3 regions of the Solibacillus silvestris genome follow, and region 1 is predicted to be linked to each of the others. Evidence: riboswitches for the same ligand, from Rfam matches in the RefSeq annotation. Region 1 holds a riboswitch; each other region holds the start of a gene.

Region 1 (3,901 bases):
GTGAAGCTACAGTTTGAACAAGCGGAAGCATCATTAAAAAAAGCAAAAGCCGATTATGAAACAGCGCAGAATCAACTTCGGCAGGCAACTGTACATTATAGCGAGCAAAAAAATCTTGAACCATTATTGGATGAGTATACGGAATTGATTTCTCGGTTGAAACAGCTTTTACCGGTATACGAAACAATTAGTGAACAGCGGGAAAAAGTTTCGAGGCTGAAAGAAAAACATAGTAGCGCAAAACAATTATTCGAAAAACTGCAAAAAGAAGCAGTCGATTTAAAAGAAAAGCAACAGCAGCAACAAATGATGATCAATGAGCTGGAAGAGTCGGTGTATACGTATCACGAAACTTTTGAGGCACATACAGCGCTTGAGCGGAAAATTGAAATAGCAAAAGAAGCATCCGCTTTACAGGCGAATATTGGAGCGTTAACAAAAAAGCTTGCAGAAAAGAAACAAATTGCAGACGAAGCGCAGTACAAATTTCAGCAAATGGAGCAGCAAGTCCGCAGCAATCAGGCAGCATTTCTCGCAGCTTCCTTACAGCATGGAGAGGCATGCCCTGTATGCGGCAGTACTGAACATCCAGCCATTCATAATAGTAAGGCATTGGAAGTCGATGGAAATGTGCTGACAGCATTGCGCCATGAAAGTGACAGCGCCCTGCAAAGCTATTATCAAGTAAATTCAAAGCTGGATATGGAGCAAAACGCATTGAAAGAAAAACAATATGCGCTCCAACAGCTAAATGTCGAATTTTCACTGCTGCATGAATATGAGCAGCAACTATTTACATTGGCAAACCAATTATCATTGCAAAAACAGCAGCAAACTATGCTCTTATCCGAAAAGCAAAAGATGGAGCAGCTTTTGCAAAATAAAGATGTGCTTCAAGAACGCATTGAAAAAGGGCAAAAATATATGATGGATATCGATAACCAATTTGCCCAGGAAAAAGGGAAGCTCGAGCAAAGCGAAAAATCTTTGCTGCCTCAATTTTCAACAGTGCAACAAGTAACAGAAGCGCTAGCGGGTCAGCAATTAAAGCATCGCCAATTAAAAGACGCGATCCAAAAGGCTGTGGAAGACTTGCAAAAAAAACAGTTGGTCGAAAAATCCTGCGAAGTTAACCGCCTCCATGCGACAAATCATTTATCGGAAAAACAGCAGGAATATGTATTAGCTCAAGCCGCATTCGAAACAGCAATGCAACAACAGGGCTTTCAATTGGAAACATATAAAAATGCGTTGCTGCCTTTAAATATTCAACAACAAATTCAGGATGCAATGGATGCCTATAAGCAAAATGTGCACACATTAACCGTACAAATTGCCGAGGAACAGCAACTGCTGGAAGGAAAAGAACTTGCGGATTTGACGGCTTGGGAGCATCAAATTTCAACATTGAACGAACAAGTGGAAGCACATTATTCTGAAGTGAAATTAAAACAATCGTACGCGGAACAATGTAAAACAACATTGGATAATCTTGAAAAAACAGCACAGCAAATAGAAGACTATAAAATAAAACTTATGCAAGTCGAACATATTTATGACTTGATTCGAGGACAAAACGAGGCGAAGATTTCCTTTGAGCGATTCGCGCAAATAGGCTACTTGGAAAAGGTGACGCATGCTGCAAATGAAAGGCTTCGTCTCCTGTCGAATGGTCAGTATTTCCTGAAATCAACAGGACGGAAAGAAGGAAATGCACAAAGTGGGCTAAGCATTGATGTATATGATAGCCATACAGGGCAAACACGCGATGTAAAAACATTATCCGGCGGCGAAAAATTCAATGCATCGCTCTCGCTTGCTTTAGGGATGGCTGACGTCATTCAAAGTGTGCAAGGAAGCGTGCATATTGATACGATGTTCATCGATGAAGGGTTCGGTACATTGGATGAGGAAGCACTGCGCCGGGCAATCGATATATTGATTGATCTCCAGCAATCAGGCCGTCTCATCGGTGTAATATCGCATGTGGCCGAACTAAAAGCAGCGATACCGGCAATTTTGCAAGTGCAAAAGCTTAAAGAAGGACATAGTAAAACAGAGATCATTATAAAATGAAAATAGCGGTTCGACGGCCAAGGAGGGTTGTCGAACCGCTATTATTAACGTTTCGGAGTTCGTCGTGTGCTCGTAGGTTGCGGGACCGATTTTTTATCGATCATTTTTTTTATGATGGGATACACGATTGGTCCATATTTGATTGCTGTTTTAATGAATTTATTTAGTTTCACAAATAACACTCCTTAACGAATGACATTTCGTACAAAAAATATACCCAAATATTAGGCATAGATAAACATTACCGTAAAACTTTAATTGCCTGGACTAAATTCCAAATTGCCGCTGCAAAGAAAATAATGACTAATAATACAAAGCCTATAAAGTATGTGCTTACAAAAAAGTCGTGCGCTGTAAAAGTATCATTCCAAGAAAGCGCTGAGGCGAAAAAGTAAATCATATATATAATGCCAAGTGCAATCGGGATGAATTGTGTAATACATGCCTTTTGGGAGTTGCTTTTAACAAATTCATCTTTTGAAACAAAAAATATAATTAACGGCAAAATAAATGGCGCAAAATAAAAACTCAAATAGCTTATTGCACTTAAACCTTTTGATTGGTCCATCATTTTTCCCTCCTCTATACATATACATTTACATATACGTGACATCCGCAAATTTAGTTTCAAAATAATAGCGGTTGATAATTATGGAAATATTCGATACAATGAGCTTGTTCAAACAATAAATACTTAGATGTACCACAAGGGGGGCCGAGTAAGTCGGCTGAGATTGTGCACGTGATTGCACTGACTCTTTGAACCTGTAAGTTAAAACTTGCGTAGGGATGTGGATAGAAACCGACTGTTCAAACGATAGTCAGGCTTTTGTCCTGATTATCGTTTTTTTTATGTTTTCTATTCCTTCTTCACTTCTGTTACATCGGAAAAAAGAAAGGGGCATTGTTATGGACAAGAAAAAAATTATTGATGATGGTGGAAATAGCGATTTTCGCTGCCATCGGACTCGTGTTGGACCAAATATCTTTTAAAATGTGGGCACAAGGTGGATCGATCAGCTTTGTAATGATTCCGATTATTTTAATGGCGATTCGTTGGGGATTGACAGCAGGCCTTGCCACAGGATTACTTATCGGAGTTATGCAAATGATGTTCGGTGCATATATTGTGCATTGGCTTCAAGCAATTCTCGATTATGGCCTGGCATTTACGGTTGTAGGCTTGGCTGCTCTTGTAAGAAAACCTTTATTGCAAGCATCCCTATCGCTTAATAAAGGAAAAATGACGCTATATATTATAATAGGAGCGTTGATAGGCGGCTCATTACGCTTTGTCTCACATTTGCTGGCAGGTGTTATTTTCTTTAAAGAATATGCGGGCGATGAAAATGTATGGACATATTCGATTATTTATAATAGTTCCTACATGCTTCCTGCAACTGTAATTACGGCTATTATTGCTGTCTTATTATTCACATCAGCACCGCGCTTATTGCAAAAGGTGCAGCAAGTTTAAATAAAATCAAAAGGTTTGTAGTGGAGTCATATCGCTGCAAACCTATTTCTTTTTTGTTGGGGAACTCTAATTTTTCAAGAAAATATACATAAAAAAGGTTCATCACCATAACATGGGGTTGATTTCCATTGCGGGTCGGACGCTTTCGTCGCAAAATAAATTTTGCTGTTCCCGCTGGAAGCTTGCTTGTGACTGTCGCTAATGCTTTCGTCACAGAGAAAATCTTGTAGCGAAAGGCGCTAGCCGTCAGCTGGTGTTTTTACAGTGCGAAAGGTGAAACCGTCAGCACGAACACTCGCCTCCCCTCCATTCCAATCAACTCGCCTTGGCATGAAGTTTTGTCATCCC
Region 2 (3,901 bases), on a different contig from region 1:
CTGAATTTCTGTTGCGATCATGACATTTTGTAGGATAGTACGCCATGGCAGTAGCAAATCTTTTTGTGGCATAAAGCCCACATCACCTGGGGCTGCTAGACGATTATGAATCACAATACGCCCTTCATTTGGCGTGAGTAGCCCGGTTATCAATTTAAAAATCGTGCTTTTTCCTGTACCACTTCTGCCGATGATTGATACGAATTCCCCCTGTTTAATTTCCATATTTAATTTAGAGATTACAGGTGAGGCATGTTCCTCAATAACATAGGTCACATTTTGTAAGCTAACTACCATTTCTTTATCACCTTCTCAAACAAACTAAATCGGCCAATCCTGTATGTGATAGTTCATATCCCAGAATAAATACTCGTACTTTGACGTAATTTGGAAATGCTTTTCTAATTGGACTAGCTCTCGTTCTGGTTTTCCCTCTGCTAATTCGTTCATCACGTCAATCAACCATTTTGCACCGTTGCCGAATTCCTCTGAATCGTATGTTTCTATCCACTTGGCATAAGGATTATTCGATAAATCGTGTCCATACTGCGCCCTTAGCAGCTTGCCAATCTCCCAATAATCCCATGCACAAGGTAAGAGGCAGGCTACTACATCCGCTAAGCTACCACTTTGCGCAGCATTTAACATATAATTCGTATACGCTAAATTTGCAGGGGTTGGTTTTGTTTCCTCCAATTCTTCTGACGTAATTCCAAATTCAGCTGCAAATTGGCGATGTAGCTTCATTTCAAAATGAAGCGTGTCGTTTAGTATCGCAGCAAATTTCCCCATCATATCGAGATTTGTAGATTTGACAGATGCAATGGCAAATAGCTTCGCGTAATCAATTAAATACACATAATCTTGCTTCATGTATTGGATAAACTTTTCCTTATCCAATGTCCCTTTACCAAGTTCCTGTACAAATGGGTGGCTATGATTTGCCTCCCAAATAGGTTGTACATTTCTAAAAAGTCGGTCTGTAAATTTTTCTGTTTTCACTTTCATTTCTAGTTCCTCCTTTTTTATAACAAGCACTTTCCTGAAAAATAAAAAAACCACTTCCTTAAATAGGAAATGGTTTCGTTGCATAAGTTGTATACACATACAATCGAAACTACTTCCCTACGCTAGTCCTAACTAGATCCGGTTCAAAGGGTTCTTCTCAGCCAATGGCGCCCCTAGAGTTTAATTACATATTTAATTTTTCTTATTTGAAAACACAATTCATGGAAAATGATGTTTTTCTCTTATGGTAATTACAGTGAACTGATTATACCTTTCTTGTCCATAAAAATTAAAACCCCACTCTTTTTAGAGAGCGGGGGAATGTACACGTATCTATCCTATCAACATGCCTCACTTCCCTACGCTAGTCCTAACTAGATCCGGTTCAAAGGGTTCTTCTCAGCCAATGGGCGCCCCTAGTGCTATTATTTATATTATTTATATTATTTACATCATAACATGTATTATAGTTTGCGCAAGTGATTCTGAGTAAATCATACATTTTTATCCAACCTTTTTCCATCACTCGCCTTTTCTTAAGGCCCTCGGTGGTACTCATTGTACACATCTCTTTTCGAAAGACCGCGCAATTTAGCGACTTCCTTGATTGCTTCCTTTGAATTAGTATTCATTTCTTCCATTGTATAATCCACATGCTGCTGTAATGTCATCGAGGACCAGTCAAAAGCTTCTTCTTCTACATCACCTAACTGATTACCTTCAAGTATAATACAAAATTCGCCACGGATTTCATTTTCAGCTGTCCAGTTGATTGCCTTTTCTACTGTTCCGCGTAAAAATTCTTCAAATTTTTTTGTTAATTCCCGTGCTAATGTAATTTTACGATCACCTAATACAAGCTGTAGATCTTTTAATGTGTCCTTAAGACGGTGTGGTGCCTCGTAAAATACAAGCGTTTCCTCGCGCTTCGCCAATTTTCCAAGCTGCTCACGGCGTTCCTTTTTATTTCGCTTTAAAAAACCAAAGAAATAAAATGGCTGTGGGTTTAAGCCAGAAGCAATCAGAGCGGTTAATGCTGCATTGGCTCCCGGAACCGGCACAACCGCAAAATCTTCTGCAATTGCTTTTACGACAATATCCGCGCCCGGATCCGAAATACATGGCAAACCTGCATCACTTACTAAGGCAATCGATTTCCCCTCCCGTAAATAGCCAAGCAACTTCTCCCCGCCAACTTCAATATTATGTTCATGATAACTGATTAGCGGTGTTTGTATATCGAAATAATTGCACAGCTTTTTCGTATTGCGCGTATCTTCCGCAGCAATAATATCCACTTCTTTTAAAATACGCAGTGCACGCAGTGTCATATCTTCTAAATTGCCAATCGGTGTAGCTACTAAGTACAGGCAGCTTCCTTGCTCATGCTGGCTACTTTTCTGTGATTTCATATGCAGCACTCCTTATATACTCAATTTTTTTTGTGCGATTCAATTGTTTAAATGCATATTCCGCGGACATCGCCTGTTGCTTTGTTTCAAAAGTTTCAAAGTAAATGCATTTTACGGGACCTCTTGCTCTTGTATACTTTGCGCCTTTTCCTGCATTATGTGTCGCAATGCGCTTTTCCAAATTATTCGTATAGCCTGCATAAAACGTTGCATCACTGCATTCCAGCACATAAAAGTAATGTTTAGTTTCCTTCTCCATATAAAAGTGCCCTCACTTCTGGCGTATATTCATTGTTATCCTCATATACGTACAATGGAGGCAATATTTTCAAATCCGGCTTGCCATCTTTAATCGCCTCAATCAACAGCGTATTTGCTTCTTTTCCCCGTTTCGGATACACAAACTGAATGCGCTTTGGTTCCAAGCGATTCGCTCGCATTGCACTTACAATATCCAAAAGTCTTCCTGGCCGATGCACAAATGCCGTCTTTCCTCCCTGTTTTAATAAACGGCTTGCTGCTTCTATCGCCTCATCAAGTGTTAAATATAGTTCATGCCTTGCAATGGCATAATGTTCACTCGTATTTTTTTCACTTAATTCATGCGCTAAAAAGTAAGGAGGATTGCATGTAACCACATCGTATTTTTCGATACCTAATGTTTTAGGTGCATCTTTGACATCACCAAGCTGCATGTCAATTTGTTGCGATAAATTATTGTACACAATACTGCGTGTTGCCATGTCATGCAGTCTCGGCTGTATTTCCACACCTGTAATCTTTGCGTTCGTTCGGGCACTCAAAAATAGTGGAATAACCCCATTTCCTGAACAAAGATCTACAATATGTCCTCTATTTTTCGGAATTTGCACGAAGCGCGCTAATAATACTGCATCTAGAGAAAAAGAGAAAACAGATGGGCTTTGAATAATTCGTAAATCTTCCGCAAGTAAATAATCCAGCCGCTCATCATCCTTTAACAATTGTTCCACTACGTAATCCTCCACATATTTACTATTCCAATAAACCCTCATGCTAAACAAAAGACTGATATCTACTTTTGCAGATTCAGCCTTTTCCTTTAACCATTTTGTTTATTTAAAAATGATAGACAGAACAAACAATCTTCACCTTTGCGAGAGCTGCCGAAATGCACATGGCACACATGGAAACCTTCGTTATAAAGCCTTGCCAAATTATCATAGCCTTCGCCAATATCTACAGATTCCTTTTTCAGCTCTTCCGCTTGTTTACCTGTATTAGCTTCGCTCGCTAATAATTCTTCTAAACGCGTACGTAGGTGAAGGTTTTCTGTTTGAAGCGTCTGATGCTCCTCCATCATATGTGCAACAAATTGCTTAAGTGCACTAAATTGTTGCTGCATTGATTCAAGCTGTTGTTCGAACTCCATAACAGTATCTAAAAAATTACGGTCCTTCACTCAAGCCACCCCATTAATTTCTATCTATATCAAATTTTTC
Region 3 (3,901 bases), on a different contig from region 1:
CTTGCTTTCCGGTAACAACAACGATGCACTGATATTTATTTGCCAGCTGCATGGCCGTTTCTGCAACATCTATTTCCCCTTCGCCGCTATCAACACCTTTCGATTCCCAATCTGCACCTGCGATTGCAGCCATTTCGCCCACATTGCATCTGATTATGCTAATCGTTAAAAGTTCGAGCAGCTGTTTTGCCGTTTCATAGCGAAATACAGTAGCCCCTGCCCCGACCGGATCGAGCACAACGGGGATTTGATGCGCATTTGCGCTTTGTCCTGCCAGTTTCATTGATTGAATTGCCCGGTCATTTAATGTACCCATATTAAGGAGCAGCGCATTTGCTTTTGAAGCCATTTCCGCCGCTTCCTCTATTGCATCAGCCATTACCGGGGAAGCCCCGACTGCAAGCAAGCCATTTGCCGTAAAGTTCGCCACGACATAGTTTGTTATGCAATGCACTAATGGCTGCTTTTTATTAATTTTTTGCAGGCTCATTTATATACACCCCTTGTACCCAGCCTTGCTTCGTCCACGGCATTTCCCAAAACATCCATTCGTAATAGCAGCTCTTCTTAAAATGCTCTTCCAATAGCTTTTGCTTTCTTGGCTGTTCCTTTGCATAGCGATTCAGCATGGATTTTTGTGCTTCGATATTTTGGCGCATCTCGGCGGAGGCATATAGTTCGATCCATTGTTCATAAAGCTGTACATTAGGACGTGCGTTTTTTAATCTTTGCCCGATTTCCTGATATAGCCATGGGCAAGGCAATATTGCCGCAAATGCTTCTGCTACATCCCCATTATGAACGGCATTATACATATGGCTCACATAGTTATAAGCTGCCGGCGCTGCTTCAAATTGTTCTATTTCTTCAGCTGTCACCCCTAGTTCTTTAAACGTAGTGCGATGCAATTCCAGCTCGGCTTCATGTATAAACTTCGCTGTCTGCAGGAAATAGCGGACATCCTCATCATTCGTAGCTTTTGCAGCCGCGAGCGCAAGCACTTTCGTGTAATGCTTTAAATAATACGCATCTTGCAGCATATAAAATTTGAATTTCTCCAGCGGCAAGCTTCCATCCGCAATGCCTCGCACAAAAGGATGATAAAAGCTAGCCTCCCAATAGTAATCCGTTTCTTTTCTTACTTTTTCGCAAAACTCCATTATTACTCCTCCTCTTTTTAGTGAGCGGAAGCACGAAAAGACGCCTCTAATAGTAGAGACGCCAAAAAGTGTAAATGCCACTTCTCATTGCTCCCTACGCCCGTATTAACGGTCAGGTTCCAAGGGTCAGGTTTTAACCTTCTCAACACGAATGTGTCCCCCCGCAAATCAAATGCTTAAGTATTTGCAAAAGAAAGGCTCCACGTAAAAAAATACGCGGAGCCCTAGTAAGTACATATGTATAATCTTGTACTTTGCTCCCTACGTCCGTGTTAACGGTCAGGTTCTAAGGGTCAGGTTTTAACCTTCTCAACACAGTGTGTCCCCCTGCAAATGCATTTAATTAAATCGAGTGTATCAAATTAAATTTTGCATAGCAAGCGAATGTTAGGAGAATGATGCACCGCTATTTCTTTTTCCCTGCCTCCGCAAAACTTACGCAACTTTGGCCCCGTAACGCTTTATGTTAAAATTCCCGGATAAACAAACTTCAACACAGCAATCGGTTAATCCTGTTTTTATTTCCAATTGAGGAAAAAGTGAAATCAATGAGTCGATTTCACTTTTTTATTTTCGCCACTGATTTTTCCATCGAATACTATCGGTTTTATACTTGGCACTTAGTTGGAACGAGACTTCCAAATCAGGGAACAGTTCGGATATATTACTAAAACCACTACTTCTTCACAACATGAAAATTCGCCCCGATGAGCAGCCAATTTTGCGGGAATGGCAGACCGAGCTTCCAATAGCCGACACCTCGCAAATTCAATCGTTTAACTAAATTGAATTTCGCCTGGATTGAGCGGGCGTCCTCAAACCACACGATATGCAAGCGCCCTTGCTCATCATAATAATTGAAGAATGGTGCTTGTGCGACATAGTCATATTCGATAGCCGCATTGTAGCGTTTAGCCAATTCAATCGCGCGCTGCGGGCTTAATGCCTCCGCATATTCCCCTCCTTGTACGAAAGGCAGTGTCCAATCATAGCCGTATAAGTTTTGCCCGAGCAATATTTTGCTTGCCGGAATTTCGGTTAATGCGTATTGTACCACCTGTTCGACTTGCGGCAGCGGGGAAACGGCCATTGGTGGTCCTGCAGAATATCCCCATTCGTACGTCATCAGCAATACAAAATCAACTATTTCACCATGTGCCCTGTAGTCATGTCCCGCAACCCATTCGCCCGGCTGATCGGCTCTCGTTTTTGGCGCCAGTGCAGTGGACACTGTATATCCTTCCGCATGCATCCTTTCTACCGCTCTTCGCAAAAAGTTATTATACGCTTCCCGTTGATCGCCGGATATTCGTTCAAAATCAAAATGAATATCAGATATATTGCCGACACGCTTCGCTTCCTCAATAATATTGTCAAAAAGTAAGTTTTGTACCGCTTCGCTTTGAAAAATATCACGCGCCAGCTCACTGCTGAATTGAAAATCTTCAAGATTCGTAATGACCATTGCAAGACTCGTATTATTTTGTGCCGCAATGGCTGGCAATGGAGCAACTGCCGGCATCTTCAACGTGCCATCACGCCTTGCCTCATAACTGAACAATGCTAAATAAGTTAAATATGGGTTCGCTTCACGCACTTGATTTAACAGTGCTTCACTTACTTCATCGCCTCTTGGCTCCACATACGCCAAAATTTCCGCCGATGTTTTTGATGGCGGCGGAAAAACAAGCACCGTCCCGATCATCAGCATTGAATTTGGATGAATATTATTTATTTGTGCGAGCGTTAAATAATTTATACCAAATCGCATACCAATTGACCATAAGCTATCCCCTGGCTGAACGATATAAAATTGCTGCCATACCGGGATGACCAATGCTTGCCCTACGACTAACCGGTTTGGCTCCGGGATTTGATTGGCATCCACTAAAGTTTGCACCGTTGTTCCATATGCCTGCGCAATTGTCCATAAAGATTCCCCCGACTGCACAACATGAATTTGAATTGTCCGTCCTCCTCTCTCCTATTTAATAATTTATGAGGAATGTAAAAGATACATGTATTTATTGAATAATAAATAATATGATTAACGAGAGCATCATTTTTGATTTTTTCATACAATAGATTTGAGGTGAAAAAATGCCAAGAGTAAAATACCGCGATGCCGATATCGATTTAATGGCTAGAATGATGAGGGCAGAGGCTGAAGGCGAAGGAAAGCAAGGAATGCTTTATGTTGGAAATGTTATTGTAAACCGCGTTATTGCAACTTGCCTTGACTTTAATGATGTTCGGACAATTGAGCAAGTCATTTTCCAAGTTCAAGGAAACAATTATTCTTTTGAAGCGGTTCAGAAAGGGAATATGTTTTATCAAAGAGCAAGACCTACTGAACGGAGATTGGCTAAACAGAATTTGGACTATTGGCGGGACCATCCGGCAAAATACGCGCTTTGGTATTTCAATCCAGCTGGGGAGTGCCCTCCGACATGGTATGGGCAACCATTTACCGGTCAATTTAAGCAGCATTGCTTTTACGAACCAGTAGGCGGAACATGCGATAGTGTTTATCAAGGTTAGATTTTTCAATGATCTTGCATAAAATTTAAAGAGCCTTGTTCAAATTAATGCAGCAAGGCTCGAAATATATTCTGTTGAATTTCTATAGTGCACGAATTAATCGACATGCCTTGATCCTGCAATAACTCTATGCTGAATTATTTTTTGTTTGATTGCTGATTTTTATCGTGATTCGTTTTATTGTTTTTATTTTTAAGCTT

The links. Region 1 has a riboswitch for thiamine pyrophosphate ahead of thiT (energy-coupled thiamine transporter ThiT). Riboswitches for the same ligand answer to the same signal wherever they lie in the genome.
Region 2: another riboswitch for thiamine pyrophosphate. It lies ahead of tenA (thiaminase II); the one in region 1 lies ahead of thiT (energy-coupled thiamine transporter ThiT).
Region 3: another riboswitch for thiamine pyrophosphate. It lies ahead of tenA (thiaminase II); the one in region 1 lies ahead of thiT (energy-coupled thiamine transporter ThiT).

Annotation. Positions count from the first base shown of each region.
Region 1 is NZ_JBQCJW010000016.1:22,970-26,870, forward strand. It holds gene ACTHOQ_RS11320 (AAA family ATPase) at 1-2,076, shown strand, start outside; gene yxzF (small protein YxzF) at 2,121-2,258, opposite strand; gene ACTHOQ_RS11325 (magnetosome magnetite crystal formation protein family) at 2,318-2,644, opposite strand; TPP riboswitch at 2,775-2,883, shown strand; gene thiT (energy-coupled thiamine transporter ThiT) at 3,008-3,553, shown strand.
Region 2 is NZ_JBQCJW010000054.1:209-4,109, forward strand. It holds gene ACTHOQ_RS18185 (ATP-binding cassette domain-containing protein) at 1-297, opposite strand, end outside; gene tenA (thiaminase II) at 322-1,008, opposite strand; TPP riboswitch at 1,106-1,193, opposite strand; TPP riboswitch at 1,348-1,436, opposite strand; gene rsmI (16S rRNA (cytidine(1402)-2'-O)-methyltransferase) at 1,545-2,420, opposite strand; gene ACTHOQ_RS18200 (GIY-YIG nuclease family protein) at 2,401-2,679, opposite strand; gene ACTHOQ_RS18205 (tRNA1(Val) (adenine(37)-N6)-methyltransferase) at 2,663-3,412, opposite strand; gene yabA (DNA replication initiation control protein YabA) at 3,502-3,861, opposite strand; gene ACTHOQ_RS18215 (PSP1 domain-containing protein) at 3,886-3,901, opposite strand, start outside.
Region 3 is NZ_JBQCJW010000003.1:163,808-167,708, forward strand. It holds gene thiM (hydroxyethylthiazole kinase) at 1-490, opposite strand, end outside; gene tenA (thiaminase II) at 471-1,160, opposite strand; TPP riboswitch at 1,235-1,333, opposite strand; TPP riboswitch at 1,402-1,499, opposite strand; gene ACTHOQ_RS03160 (glycoside hydrolase family 18 protein) at 1,837-3,126, opposite strand; gene ACTHOQ_RS03165 (cell wall hydrolase) at 3,261-3,701, shown strand; gene ACTHOQ_RS03170 (hypothetical protein) at 3,839-3,901, opposite strand, start outside.